2 regions of the Variovorax sp. GrIS 2.14 genome follow, and region 2 is predicted to be linked to the other one. Evidence: riboswitches for the same ligand, from Rfam matches in the RefSeq annotation. Region 2 holds a riboswitch; the other holds the start of a gene.
What was found. A riboswitch is a leader RNA that binds a small molecule or an ion and turns the genes downstream of it on or off. The one in region 2 is predicted to bind S-adenosylhomocysteine.

Region 1: linked by a shared signal. The riboswitch ahead of ahcY (adenosylhomocysteinase) and the one ahead of metH (methionine synthase) in region 2 are both predicted to bind S-adenosylhomocysteine.

Annotation. Positions count from the first base shown of each region.
Region 1 is NZ_JBJXIA010000016.1:30,755-37,874, forward strand. Features, by position in the region: gene RCH10_RS21365 (TlyA family RNA methyltransferase) at 1-647, opposite strand, end outside; gene ahcY (adenosylhomocysteinase) at 654-2,108, opposite strand; S-adenosyl-L-homocysteine riboswitch at 2,185-2,253, opposite strand; gene RCH10_RS21375 (hypothetical protein) at 2,357-3,049, shown strand; gene phaP (TIGR01841 family phasin) at 3,180-3,650, shown strand; gene RCH10_RS21385 (peptide chain release factor 3) at 3,776-5,404, shown strand; gene RCH10_RS21390 (HAD-IIB family hydrolase) at 5,422-6,219, shown strand; gene RCH10_RS21395 (Fic family protein) at 6,297-6,845, opposite strand; gene uvrA (excinuclease ABC subunit UvrA) at 6,967-7,120, opposite strand, start outside.
Region 2 is NZ_JBJXIA010000001.1:25,892-33,011, reverse strand. Features, by position in the region: gene RCH10_RS00140 (homocysteine S-methyltransferase family protein) at 1-526, shown strand, start outside; gene RCH10_RS00135 (SH3 domain-containing protein) at 748-1,515, shown strand; gene RCH10_RS00130 (LysR family transcriptional regulator) at 1,544-2,428, opposite strand; gene RCH10_RS00125 (PACE efflux transporter) at 2,501-2,950, shown strand; gene dinG (ATP-dependent DNA helicase DinG) at 2,986-5,271, shown strand; S-adenosyl-L-homocysteine riboswitch at 5,320-5,404, shown strand; gene metH (methionine synthase) at 5,479-7,120, shown strand, end outside.

The sequences.
Region 1 (7,120 bases), on a different contig from region 2:
CCGCCCTTGCCGACCTGGCCCGGCTGCAGTTCGAACTGCGGCTTGACCAGCATCAGCATGCGGCCATCGGCTGCTAGAAAAGGCACCACCGCCGGCAACACCAGCGTCAGCGAAATGAACGAGAGGTCACCCACGATCAGGTCGAAGCGCGGCTCGAATTCGATTTCCATCGTCTCGACATCGTCTTCGGCGTCGACACTCGAAGCGATCAGGTCGACCGCGGTCAGCGCTCGCGCATTGACCTTTTCGACCGCGATCACACGCTCGTCTTCGCGCAGCTTCGCGTGCAACTGGCCGTGACCGACGTCGACGCCGACCACCTTCGCCGCACCGTGCTGCAGCAGGCAATCGGTGAAGCCTCCGGTCGACTGGCCGATGTCGAGGCACTGCAGCCCCGTCGCATCGATGCCTGCGGTCTTCAAAGCCCCTTCGAGCTTGAGTCCTCCGCGCGAAACGTAGCGTGCTTCAGCGCCGTCGACCAGGTCGAGCTCGGCCGATTCAGGCAGGTCGTCGCGGTTCTTGACTACGTCACGCCATGCGTCGCTGCTGCCCGCATCGCGCCAGCGCAAACCGCCCGCAATCAAGCGAACGGCCTGCGATCGGGACGCGGCCATGCCGCGCTCCACCAACAATTGATCAGCGCGCATGCGCTATCAATAGCGGTAGGTGTCAGGCTTGTAAGGGCCGTTTTTATCGACACCGATGTAGGCCGCTTGCGCTGGCGTCAGTTCGGTCAGCATGGCGCCGACCTTCTTCAGGTGCAGGCGCGCGACCTTCTCATCGAGGTGCTTGGGCAGCACGTAGACCTTGCCGGCTTCATACGCGTCGGGCTTGGTGAAAAGCTCGATCTGCGCGATGACCTGATTGGCGAATGACGACGACATCACGAAGCTCGGGTGGCCCGTGCCGCAGCCCAGGTTCACCAGGCGACCCTTGGCCAGCAAAATGATCTTCTTGCCGTCCGGGAAGGTGATGTGGTCGACTTGCGGCTTGATCTCTTCCCACTCGTACTTCTCGATCGACACGACATCGATTTCGTTGTCGAAGTGACCGATGTTGCAAACGATGGCCTGGTCTTTCATGGCGACCATGTGGTCGTGCGTGATGACGGACAGGTTGCCGGTCGCCGACACGAAGATATCCGCCTTGTCGGCAGCGTATTCCATGGTCACGACCTTGTAGCCTTCCATTGCAGCCTGGAGCGCATTGATCGGATCGACCTCGGTGACCCATACCTGCGCCGACAGGGCGCGCAGCGCTTGTGCCGAGCCCTTGCCCACGTCGCCGTAGCCCACCACGACCGCCACCTTGCCGGCGATCATCACATCGGTCGCGCGCTTGATAGCGTCGACCAGAGATTCACGGCAGCCGTACAGGTTGTCGAACTTGCTCTTGGTGACTGAATCGTTCACGTTGATGGCGCGAAACTGCAGCGTGCCGTTCGCCGACATCTCGTTCAGGCGATGAACGCCCGTGGTCGTTTCTTCGGTCACGCCGATGATCTCGGCGGCTTTGCGGGTGTACCAGGTACTGTCGACAGCGATCTTGGCCTTGATCGCGGCGTACAGGATGCGCTCTTCTTCGCTGGTCGGGTTCGCGAGAACGCCCAGGTCTTTTTCAGCGCGCTGGCCCAGATGCATCAGCAACGTGGCGTCGCCGCCGTCGTCCAGGATCATGTTGGGGCCTTCGCCCTTAGAGCCCTTGGGTCCGAAATCGAAGATGGCGTGGGTGTAGTCCCAGTAGTCGGTCAGCGTCTCGCCCTTGACGGCGAAAACCGGCGTGCCGGCGGCTGCGATGGCAGCGGCTGCGTGGTCTTGCGTCGAGAAGATGTTGCACGATGCCCAGCGGACGTCGGCACCGAGGGCTTGCAGCGTTTCGATCAGCACCGCGGTCTGAATCGTCATGTGGATCGAGCCGGTGATGCGCGCGCCCTTGAGCGGGTGCGACTTCGCGAACTCGGAGCGAATGGCCATCAGGCCCGGCATTTCGGTCTCCGCGATGCGGATTTCCTTGCGGCCCCAAGCGGCCAGCGTGATGTCGGCGATGGCCTGATCGGTCAATTTGAGAGGGATTGCGACGGCGGATGCGGATTCGAGAACAGCGCTCATGAGAACTCCAAAGCAAGTTTGAGAATTGCCGCCGCGCTCGGGAAGGTAGACCTGTAGATCGACTCACCGCGAGAACAGCGGTTGAGCGTGGTTGCGATGTGGTCCGAGCCTCACGCCTGATGGCGCTGCAACGCTCCTCGGAACGACGGATTTTAGCGCAGACGCCCGATTGCGTGCGTCACCGCCCGGAAGGGTCGGCGTTACCGCCGACAAGCCGAAATTCCTGCGGCGTATTACGCTCGTACGATATGAACACACCCTCCGCATCGTCTTTCCGCAAGCTCTCGCCGCTTGCGTCTGTGCTTCTGGCTTCGGCCACCCTGCTCGGCGCAGCCGTGCTGCCGCTCGCCGCCGCTGCGCAGAGCCCGGCGGCCACGCCATCTGCCGCTCCCGCCGCCCCGACCGTCCGAATTCGAGGCACGGTCGTCTATGTAGACCCAAAGAAGGTGGTCGTGAAGGACCGCAGCGGTGAGGTCGTTTCGCTTGCACGGGTCGCCGACATGCCGATCTCCGAGGTGTATCGCATCAAGCTGAGCGACATCAAGCAAGGGAGCTTCATCGGCACTGCAGCGATGCCGCAGGCAGACGGCACGCAAAAGGCGCTCGAAGTTCTGGTCTTCCCCGAGGCCGCGCGTGGAACCGGCGAAGGCCATTTCCCATGGGACTTGCAGCCGCAGAGCACGATGACCAACGCGACCGTGGCCGACCTCGCCGCGGCGCCGAAGAACGTGCGCGGCGGCCAGCAGCTGAAGCTCAGCTACAAGGGCGGTGAAAAGACGCTCATCGTTCCGCCGAACGTGCCCGTCGTGACCTTTAAGCCCGCAACCGACGCCCTGCTGGTCCCCGGCGCGAAAGTGCTGATCAACGCGCAAGAGCGCAACGGCACCCCGACGGCACTGCGCGTGCTGGCCGGCCGCAACGGCTTCACGCCGCCGATGTAATCCAAGGGAAATCCCGGAAGTAAATTGGCGCAGAGAACCGCCGCAGCCGCGCCGCTGCGGCGTATCGTGGCAACGGATTTCCGCATCGACAGGCGCGGCGTCCGCCTTCCTCAAACCTCAGGAGACTCCCATGGCCACCGCCAAGAAAGCTGCCGCCCAGCCCACCGCTTCGCAGGGCAACACCAAAATCCCCAACCCGGCCGACATGCTCAAGGGCATGGCCGAGCGTCTGCAGAGCGTCAACCTGACCGGCGCCGGCAGCAAGCTGCTCGACAGCGGCCGCAAGGATCTTCAAGCCGTGATGCAGGCCAACGAAAAGTCGTACAAGGGCCTGCAGACGGTGGTGCAGCGTCAGACCGAGATGATCAAGAGCGCGATTGCCGAATGGCAGTCCGCAGCCAAGGCGGCCCCAGGCAAAGACCCGAAAGAAAATCTTGCCAAGCTCGACGAACTGGGTCGCGCGTCGTTCCAGCGTGCCATCGACGACATCAAGGAGCTGGCCGACCTGGCGGCCAAGTCGCAGAAGGACGCTTTCGAAGTCGTGCGCCAGCGGGTGCAGGACAACGTCGACGAAGTGACCAAGCTGCTGCAGCGCAAGTGAGAGGGCTGCCGGCGCGCTCGACGCGACCGGCATGACCACGGCTTTGTGGCGTCGCGCTAGCCCCGTGCGAGAGAAGCCAGGAGCGCATCCGTAAAATCGGGCAATCCCCCCGCAGATTGCCCACTTTGTCTTTCGCCTCCGAAACCCGTCGCCGTCGCACTTTCGCGATCATCTCCCACCCAGACGCCGGCAAGACCACGCTCACTGAAAAGCTCTTGCTGTTCTCAGGTGCGATCCAGATTGCCGGTTCGGTCAAGGCGCGCAAGGCCACGCGGCACGCCACCTCCGACTGGATGGAGATCGAAAAGCAGCGCGGCATTTCGGTGGCCTCATCGGTCATGCAGATGCTGTACCGCGACCACGTCATCAACCTGCTCGACACGCCCGGCCACAAGGACTTTTCAGAAGACACCTACCGCGTGCTGACCGCCGTCGACTCGGCTTTGATGGTGATCGATGCGGCCAACGGCGTCGAAGCCCAGACGCGCCGCCTGATCGAAGTTTGCCGGCAGCGCGACACGCCCATCATCACGTTCGTCAACAAGATGGACCGCGAAGTGCGCGAGCCGCTGGACATCATGGACGAGATCGAACGCGAGCTCGGCATGCCCTGCGTGCCGATGACCTGGCCGGTCGGCCAGGGCAAATCCTTCGGCGGCATCATGAATCTGCGCACCCAGACCATGACGGTGTTCGACTCCGGCAAGGAGCGACTGCCGCAGGAGTTCGAAACCATTCGCCTCGACAACCGCGCCGAGCTCATCAAGCGCTTCGGCAGCGAGTTCGAATCTGCCGAGCAGAGCATGGAACTGGCAGCCGGTGCCTCGCCGACGTGGGATCGCGAAGCCTTTCTCGCGGGCAAGCAGACGCCGGTGTTCTTCGGCTCTGGCGTCAACAACTTCGGCGTGATGGAAGTGCTCGATGCGTTGGTCGATCTGGCGCCGCCGCCGCAGTCGCGCACCAGCACCACGCTGGTCAATCGCCAGCCTGTGGTGAAGGAAGTGCAGCCGGAAGACAAGGACTTCGCCGGCGTCGTGTTCAAAGTCCAGGCCAACATGGATCCATCGCACCGAGACCGCATCGCCTTCGTGCGCATGGCCTCGGGCAAGTACACGCCGGGCATGAAGCTGAAGGTGCAGCGCACGTCGAAAGAACTGCGGCCGACCAGCGTCGTCACCTTCATGAGCCAGCGCCGCGAGGCGGTCGAAGAGGCCTATGCCGGCGACATCGTTGGCTTCACCACGCATGGCGGCGTGCAGCTCGGTGACACGATCACCGATGGCGCCAACCTGATGTTCACCGGCCTGCCCTTCTTTGCGCCCGAACTCTTCATGACGGTGATCCTGAAGAACCCGCTGCGTACCAAGCAGCTTCAACAAGGCCTGGCGCAGCTCGGAGAAGAAGGTGCGATCCAGGTGTTCCGCCCCGAGATCGGCGGGCCGATGTTGCTCGGCGCTGTCGGCCAGCTGCAGTTCGAAGTGGTGCAGCACCGGCTGAAGGGCGAGTACGACGTCGACGTACGGCTCGAAGGTTGCCAGTACACCGGCGCCCGCTGGATCACGGCCGACACGCCGGCGGAACTTAAAGACTTCGTCAACGCCTACCCGGCACGCATGGCGCTCGACGCGGCCAACACGCTGGCCTACCTCTGCACCTCGCCCTACGACGTGCGGCTCGCGCAGGAGCGTTTTCCGAAGATTCATTTTCATCCGTTGCGCGAGCACGCAGGGCTGGCGCTGCAAAGCGCCGGCTGAAGCTGGCGCAGGCCGCCATGCTGCCGTTGGCGCGATGGTCGTGGAACGCCCGGCGCGGCCTGCTGGGTGTTTTGACCGACATCGACGACACGCTCACCACCGACGGCGCCATCACGCCCGACGCCTTGCAGGCGCTGCTCGACCTGAACGCCGCCGGCCTGCACGTCGTCGCCATCACCGGTCGCCCGGTCGGCTGGAGCGAGCCCTTCGCGGCTGCATGGCCGGTCGATGCGATCGTTGCCGAGAACGGTGCGGTGGCGCTGACCGTCGATGCCGATGGGATGTTAATCAAGCGCTACCAGCAAGACGCCACTACGCGCGCCGTCAACTTCACGCGCATGCAAGGCGTGCTGGCGCGCATCGAGCACGAGATCCCCGGCGCGCAGCGCGCCAGCGACTCACCGGGCCGCGAGACCGACATCGCGATTGACCACAGCGAGTTCACGCGATTGAGCGAGGCGCAGATCGCCGCCGTGGTCGCGCTGATGCGCAGCGAAGGCCTGCACGCGACGGTCAGCAGCATCCACATCAACGGCTGGTATGGCAACCACAACAAGCTGGTCGGCGCGCGCTGGATCGTGCGGGAGCTATGGGGCCGCGCGCTGGACCCCGAGATGAGCCGCTGGGCCTACGTCGGCGATTCGACCAACGACCAACTGATGTTTGAAGCCTTTGCGCACAGCATCGGCGTGGCGAATGTGCAGCGCTTCGTGCCAAAGCTGACGCACCTGCCGCGCTACATCACGCAGGGAGAACGTGGGGCGGGGTTTGCTGAAGTGGCGCGGGCGGTACTGGAAAGTCGGGTCGTGCGCTGAGGTTCGGACTTGGCCACGCGGCGGGCCGAGTCAATCGAGCAAGCCGGGACTTGTTGAGCGCACCCCGGCTTTGGCGTTCACGCACCTTCGCCCTGCAGGATCGCGGTGAGCGCCAGATTGACGTAGTAGTTGCTGCGACCGATCTTCTGCTTTTGCACGAAACCGCCCTCGGCCAGTCCGTCCAGGTACTTGGTCGCGGTCAGGCGTGACAGCTGCAAATCGCGCTGGATGAAATCGATCTTGGTATACGGGTGCATGAACAGGTTGTTGATCAAATCCTGGCTGTAGAACTTGTAGCCCGCGCGGATGCGTTGCTTGTAGTCTGCCAATGCGGCCTTGATCGCGTTGATGGTCCCGATGGTCTGCGCCGCCGTCTGTTGCACCGCCTCCAGCAGGTACAGCACCCATTCTTCCCATCGGTTTTCGGTACGCACTGTTTGCAACAAGCGGTAGTAGTCGGCCTTGTTGCGCATGATGTAGCTGCTCAGGTAGAGCACCGGACTATCGAGCAGCCCCTCCTTGACCAGGTAGAGCACGTTGACGATGCGCCCGGTGCGGCCGTTGCCGTCGCAAATTGGGTGTACCGGGCCGAGGACATGAGGGAGACTCCTTGACTGGGCCCACATTGGACCGAGCCAGCTTCCGGCCAGCAATCGGGAAGTCCCGCCCGCGACGTGCGCACCCTGATGCGCAGCGGCAGGTACGCCGCCGGCGCAAACCCCTCCAGCGCAGCGCCACCCAACGCGCCTATGCCCGCGCCAGCACAGGCGCCAGCGCCACGCCGGTGTGCGTGCCCAAACGCACCACTTCTTCCGGCGGCGCCGCCGCCACGACGCGACCACCAGCGTTGCCGCCTTCGGGCCCGAGGTCGATGATCCAGTCCGCCTCGGCGACGACATCC
Region 2 (7,120 bases):
CGAAGGCGGCTCCGACGTCATCCTGGTCGAGACGATCTTCGACACGCTCAATGCCAAGGCCGCGCTGTTCGCGGTCGAGGAGTATTTCGACAACAGCGGCGAGCGGCTGCCACTGATCATCAGCGGCACCGTGACCGACGCATCGGGCCGCATCCTGAGCGGCCAGACCGTGACCGCGTTCTGGCACAGCATCCGGCATGCACAGCCGCTGGCCGTCGGCCTCAACTGCGCGCTCGGCGCGGCGCTGATGCGGCCGTACATCCAGGAGCTGGCCAAGGTCGCGGGCGACACTTTCATCAGCTGCTACCCCAACGCCGGACTGCCCAATCCAATGAGTGAGACCGGCTTCGACGAGACGCCCGAAGTCACATCGCGGCTGCTGCACGAGTTCGCCGCCGAAGGGTTGGTCAACATCGTTGGTGGTTGTTGCGGCACCACGCCCGACCACATCGCCGCCATCGGGCGGGCAGTGGCGCCGCTGCACGGACGCGTGCTGCGCAATGCGTTCTATCGCGAAGCCGCCTGATCGGAAGCGTCGCAATCTGCGTTCGATCGGCGACTCTGCGAGTCTTCACTTTCAGCAAATTTGTGAAGCGCAGATGAAGCTTGCGCTCCAAACGCAACGAGCGTGCACGCGGACGCTTCATGCCGCGTTGTTCGACAAGGCCAGGCCGGCACAGACGCGGTTAAGGCCGATTGACAACGCTTCAGACCGCGGCCTACCCTGACCTCGCACAAGGACTCAACATGAACAAGACAAATGCTCAGCGATGGATCGGCATCGGCGCCCTCGCGCTGATTCTTCCGGTGGCAGCCGCTGCACAGCAGGCCTTCACGCGCGGGCCCGTCAACTTGCGCGCCGGTCCCTCGGGCGACTACCCGACGGTGGCGCGGCTCGGTCCGGGCCAGCCGCTCGACGTCATCGGATGCACCAACGGCTACGGCTGGTGCGACGTCGTGTTGCCCGACGAACTGCGTGGATGGGTTGCAGCTCAAAGCCTCGACTACGCCTACGAAGACCAGCGTGTGCCGTTGGCCACCTACGGCGCCAGCATCGGCATCCCGATCGTCGGCTTCGCAATCGGCAACTACTGGGCCGATAACTACCGTGATCGCTCCTGGTACGGCGACCGTCGCTACTGGGGCAATCGGCAACCGCCGCCCGTACAGGGTTGGCGACCGGAACGGCCGCCTGAACCGGGCTGGCGGCCGAATCCGTTTCCAGGTGGCGGTGGCGGAGGTGGCTATGGCCCGGGCTATGGTCCCGGTTACGGCCCCGGCTATGGCCCCGGTCGCCCCGGCAATCCCAATTTCGGCGGGCCCGGTGGCGGTCAGCCTCCCGGCTACCGTCCACCCGGCGGAAACTTCAACCCGCCGCAGCAGGGGTTTCGTCCCCAACCGATGCCGCAGCCCGGCTTTCGTCCGCTGCCGGGCGTCGGGCTCCAGCCGTCGCCGCCGCCAGCGCCGTCCAACACACCGCCGCGCAGCAATGGCTTCCAGAAGGACGGTCCCTGACCTGACCCACAGCGACTTCGCTCGCTGCTCACCCGCGGCGTCGCATCAGGTCGACGAAGCGGCTGGCGCCCAGCCCGAGCGGCCGCTCTTTCGACCACACGACGTCGACCCATAGGTCGAGTCCGTTGCTGAGGTTCTCAAAAGGAATTTCGACCAGTGCGCCAGCGGCTATGTGCGGCAGCACCACGTTGCGCGGCAACCAGCCCCAACCCAGGCCTGCCGCGATCAGGCTCAGTGCCGCGAGCGCGTTGTCGGTGCGCCAGGTGTCCCGCGCGTAGACGAAGCGCGGATCGCTCGTCGCCAGATCACGCCCAGCGACGACGATCTGCCGCGTCGTGATGAGGTGTTGTTCACGCAGTTTGCCGGCGGCCTGTGCGAGCACGGGGTGCGCTGGCGCGATGACCGCGACCATCGTCTCGCTGCTCACTTCCTGAAAGCCTTCGCGACCGTCCAGGCTCGGCCGCTCGAACACGAGCGCCAGTTGCGCGCGACCGGTGTGCAGCATGTCGAGCGCATCGGCCTGCGGCGCCGCCAGCACCTCGACTTCGAGCAGGGGATGCTCTTGCGCCAGTGTGGCGAGCGCGGCGCTCCACGGTGCCGCCAGCAACTCAGGCGCGATGGCGAGCGTGAGTCGATGTTCCAGGCCCTGTGTCAGCGAAAGCGCTTGAACCTGCAACTGCCGCAACTGCGTTGCCAGCAACCTCGCTTGCGGCTCCAGCGAGCGCGCGGCGGCATTGGGCCGCGGCTCGCGGCCGGCGCGGTCGAACAGCGGCAAATCGAGTTCCGCTTCGAGGTTGGCGATTGCCATGCTGACCGCCGAAGGCACGCGGCCCAGCGCCCGAGCGGCGGCCGAGAACGAGCCTTTGTCGATTACCGCGAGAAAGACTTCGACGCTGTCGCTCGACCAAGCCATGCCGTCTTACCTATCAGTCAGATTGAAAGTAGATAACTTTATATGTCAGCACGCCAAACATAAAGTCGGGATATGCAAGGTATCAAACGTCGCGTCGTCTACATCACCCTCTACGAAGGCATCGCCATCGTGGCCGCCAGCGTCGGGCTCGCGCTGATGTCGGGGCAGGGCCTCGGTCATTCGGGGGCGTTGGCCGTGGTCGCCTCGGTCATCGCCGTGCTCTGGAACCTGGCCTTCAACGCGCTCTTCGAGCGCTGGGAATCGCGGCAAGCCGTGCGTGGCCGCAGCGTCAAGCGCCGCATCGCGCATGCCGTCGGCTTCGAGGGCGGGTTGATCGCCTTTCTGGTGCCGGTGTTCGCCTGGGCGCTGGGCGTGAGTCTTCTGGAGGCGCTGGTGATGGACCTCGGCCTGGTCGTGTTCTTCCTGGTCTACACCTTCGTTTTCAATTGGGGCTTCGACACCGTTTTCGGTCTGCCCACATCGGCTGCAACGCCTTCCACGAGCGCTGCTCAGCCGGCCTGAACCAGCGCCGCACTGCGGCATGCAACACTCGCTCGATGTCATCTTTGGAATGGGCCGCGTCGGCCTTGCAGGCGTTCGACGGGGCGGTGGCCGCGAGCAAGGGATTTCGCAGTCGCGAAGGGCAGCGGCGCATGGCCGAACACGTGGCGCGCACGCTGAGCGTTGCCACGCTCGGCAAGGCTGAAAAGTCGAATCTTCCGCAAGAGTCGCAAATCGGCGCCGTCAGCGGCGCCGATGAGCCGGTCCGCGCGATTGCCGTGATCCAGGCAGGGACTGGCGTCGGCAAGTCGCTCGCCTATTGCGCACCTGCCATCGCGCTTGCCCTGGCGCGCAACACGCGCGTGGTGATTTCCACCGCTACGGTCGCGCTGCAAGAGCAGTTGGTGAACAAGGACTTGCCGGCGCTCGCCGCGTTGCTGCCCGAGCCGTTTCGCTTCGCGCTCGCCAAGGGCCGCGGTCGCTACGTGTGCAAGCTGAAGCTCGAACGCCTGACCGGCATGGCGGCGGATGGCGCCGACGCAGAGCACGGAAGCCACGGCGAAGAGGGCGACAACTTCGAAGACGACCTGTTCGCCGACGAAGAGGCCGGCGAGGGCGCGTCGCGCGCCGTGCGGCCACCGCATGAGGTCGCCGCGCGCCTCCAGTTCCATACCGGTATCGCGCAAGCGCTTAACCGCGGGGCATGGGACGGCGACCGTGATTCGCTCGACGCCCAGCCCGCCGCCGACCTCTGGGCACCGATGGCGGCCGACGCTGCGTCGTGCACCGGCAAGCATTGCCCATCGTTCAACGGCTGCGTCTACTACGAGCGCCGCAAGACGCTGGTCGGCGCGCAGGTGATCGTGGTCAACCACGACCTGCTGCTGTCGTCGCTCAACAACCGCTTGCTGCCCGAGCTCGACAACTGCCTGCTGATCCTCGACGAGGCGCACCATTTGCCGGCCACCGCGCTCTCGCAATTTGCCTGCCGCATGGACCTGGGCCGCCACGTGTGGGCCGAGCGGCTGGCCCAGCGTGCGGTGCGCGTTGGCGTGCGGCTGGAGGTGACCGAGGTGGCCGACATTCCGATGCATGCCTCGCAGATGCGACAGGCGCTACAACAGGTCGAGCGGCTGGTGATGGAACTGTACGGAGAAGCTCTCCAGACCGGCCTCGCGAACGCCTTCAACGCAACGGGTCGCAACACATCCCGGGCACGTTTGCCGCTCGGTGAACTGCCGGAATCGCTGCAGGGACCACTCGGTCGGGTGGCGCACCATGCTTCCGGATTTCTGGACGCGTTGCGTGTCATCGCGAGCGCGTTGCGAGCCGAAATGCGCGACCAGCCAGCACTCGCCCGCCGGCTGTCCGCCATGTATGCCCAACTCGGCGCGCTGGCGCCACGGCTCGAACAGACACTCGACACCGCTCAATTGCTGTTGCGCGACGCAACGCCCGGTGCAGCGCCGGCCGCCAAATGGTTCACGCTGGAAGTCGATGGCGACCTGGCCACGCTGCAAGCCCACGCGAGTCCGTTGCTGCCTGGAGCGACGCTGCGCAACAACCTGTGGAACAAGGTGCGCGGCGCAGTGCTCACATCGGCCACGTTGACCAGCTGCGGACGCTTTGATTTTTTCTTGCGCGAGTCGGGCCTGCACGGTTTGCACGAGGAAGGCGTCGCGACCACGCTCGAAGTGCCCAGCCCGTTCGACTACGCCAAGCAAGGCAAGCTCATCGCGGTCGAGACCCGAGCCGATCCTCGCGAAGCTGCCGCCTATGTCGCCGAGATGGTGAAAGCATTGATGCGCGATCTGGCCGATGTGCGGCACGGTGCGCTCGTGCTGTTCACCTCGCGGGAGCAATTGCGCATGGCTGTCGAGGCGCTGACGTCCCGCCTGAAGCCCATCGTGCTGCTGCAGACGGCGATGCCGCGCCAGCAGTTGATGGCCACGCACCGCCACCGCGTCGCCGAGGGCCTGCCGTCGATCATCTTCGGCATGCAATCCTTTGGCGAAGGGCTGGATCTGCCGGGCAAGCTGTGCGAATCGGTCTTCATCGCCAAGCTGCCGTTCGCATCACCCGACGATCCGGTGAGCGAAGCCCGCGCCGAGTGGCTGCGTACCGTCGGCCGCGATCCTTTCACCGAGTTGGTGGTGCCGGCGACGGCGATTCGTTTGGCGCAGTGGGTCGGTCGCGCGATCCGCAGCGAGGACGATCGGGCGAGCGTGTATTGCTATGACCGGCGGCTGGTTCGTACGTCTTATGGGCAACGGTTGCTGCAGGGCTTGCCGGCGTTTGCGCTGACGACTGTGCGTGCGACGGAGGTGGCGGTGGTCGTTTGACCAAACCCTCACGCCGCATCGACGATCCGAAAGCCGCCTAAAATTAAGCCTCTCGAGGAGCGTTGCAGCGTTGACCGGTCTTTCTCAAGACCCGGCCACGTCAGGCTCGGGATCGTAACGACGCTCACCTGATCTCAAAAATCTACAGGTGAGCCCGTGTCCCAGACGTCCCCGAAATCCGAGTCCCCAGAGACCCCAGGTACTCCGATTCCTCCGCCGCTGATGCTTTCCGGCCTGGAGCCGGTCACGATCGGCGAGGGCGCGTTGTTCGTCAACATCGGCGAACGCACCAACGTCACCGGTTCGAAAGCATTTGCCCGAATGATCTTGAATGGTCAGTTCGAGGAGGCGCTCGCGGTAGCACGCCAGCAAGTCGAGAACGGCGCGCAGGTAATCGACATCAACATGGACGAGGCCATGCTGGACAGCAAGGCTGCCATGGTCCGCTTCCTGAACCTGATCGCCAGCGAACCCGACATCGCGCGCATGCCGATCATGGTCGACAGCTCCAAGTGGGACGTCATCGAAGCCGGTCTGCGTTGCATCCAGGGCAAGGGCATCGTCAACTCGATCTCGATGAAAGAAGGCGTCGACGGCTTCAAGCGGCAGGCCAAGCTGGTGCGGCGTTACGGCGCTGCAGCGGTGGTCATGGCGTTCGACGAAAAGGGCCAGGCCGACACCTACCAGCGCAAGATCGAAATCTGCGAACGGGCCTATCGCATCCTGGTCGACGAGGTCGGCTTTCCGCCCGAAGACATCATCTTCGACCCGAACATCTTCGCCATCGCGACCGGCATCGAAGAGCACAACAACTACGCGGTCGACTTCATCAACGCGACGCGCTGGATCAAGCAAAACCTGCCGGGCGCGCGCGTGTCGGGTGGCGTGTCGAACGTGAGCTTCAGCTTTCGCGGCAATGACCCGGTGCGCGAAGCCATCCACACCGTGTTCCTGTACCACGCCATCAAGGCGGGCATGGACATGGGCATCGTGAATGCCGGCATGGTCGGCGTGTACGACGACCTCGAGCCGGTGCTGCGCGAGCGGGTGGAAGACGTGGTGCTCAACCGCCGCGAAGACGCTGGCGAGCGCCTCGTCGAAGTGGCCGAGACGGCCAAGAGCGGCGCCAAGGACGAGAGCAAGAAGCTCGAATGGCGCGGCACGCCGGAGCACCCGGTGGCGGTCGACCAGCGCCTGTCGCATGCGATGGTGCACGGCATCACCGACTTCATCGTCGACGACACCGAGGAGGCCTACCAGATCATTTTGGCGAAAGGCGGCCGGCCGCTGCATGTGATCGAAGGGCCGCTCATGGCCGGCATGAACGTCGTGGGCGATCTGTTCGGCCAGGGCAAGATGTTCTTGCCGCAGGTGGTCAAATCGGCACGCGTGATGAAGTCGGCCGTGGCGCATTTGCTGCCCTACATCGAGGCGGAAAAACTGCTCGACGAAGCCGCGGGGCGCGATGTGCGCACCAAGGGAAAGATCATCATCGCGACGGTCAAGGGCGACGTGCACGACATCGGCAAGAACATCGTCACCGTCGTGCTTCAGTGCAATAACTTCGAAGTGGTGAACATGGGTGTGATGGTCCCGTGCCACGAAATTCTGGCGCGCGCCAAGGTCGAGGGCGCCGACATCGTGGGGCTCTCGGGCCTCATCACGCCGAGCCTCGAAGAGATGCAGTATGTCGCCGGCGAGATGCAGCGCGACGACCATTTCCGCATCAAGAAAATCCCGTTGATGATCGGTGGCGCGACCACCAGTCGCGTGCATACGGCCGTCAAGATCGCGCCGCACTACGAGGGCCCGGTCGTCTACGTGCCCGATGCCTCACGCAGCGTGAGTG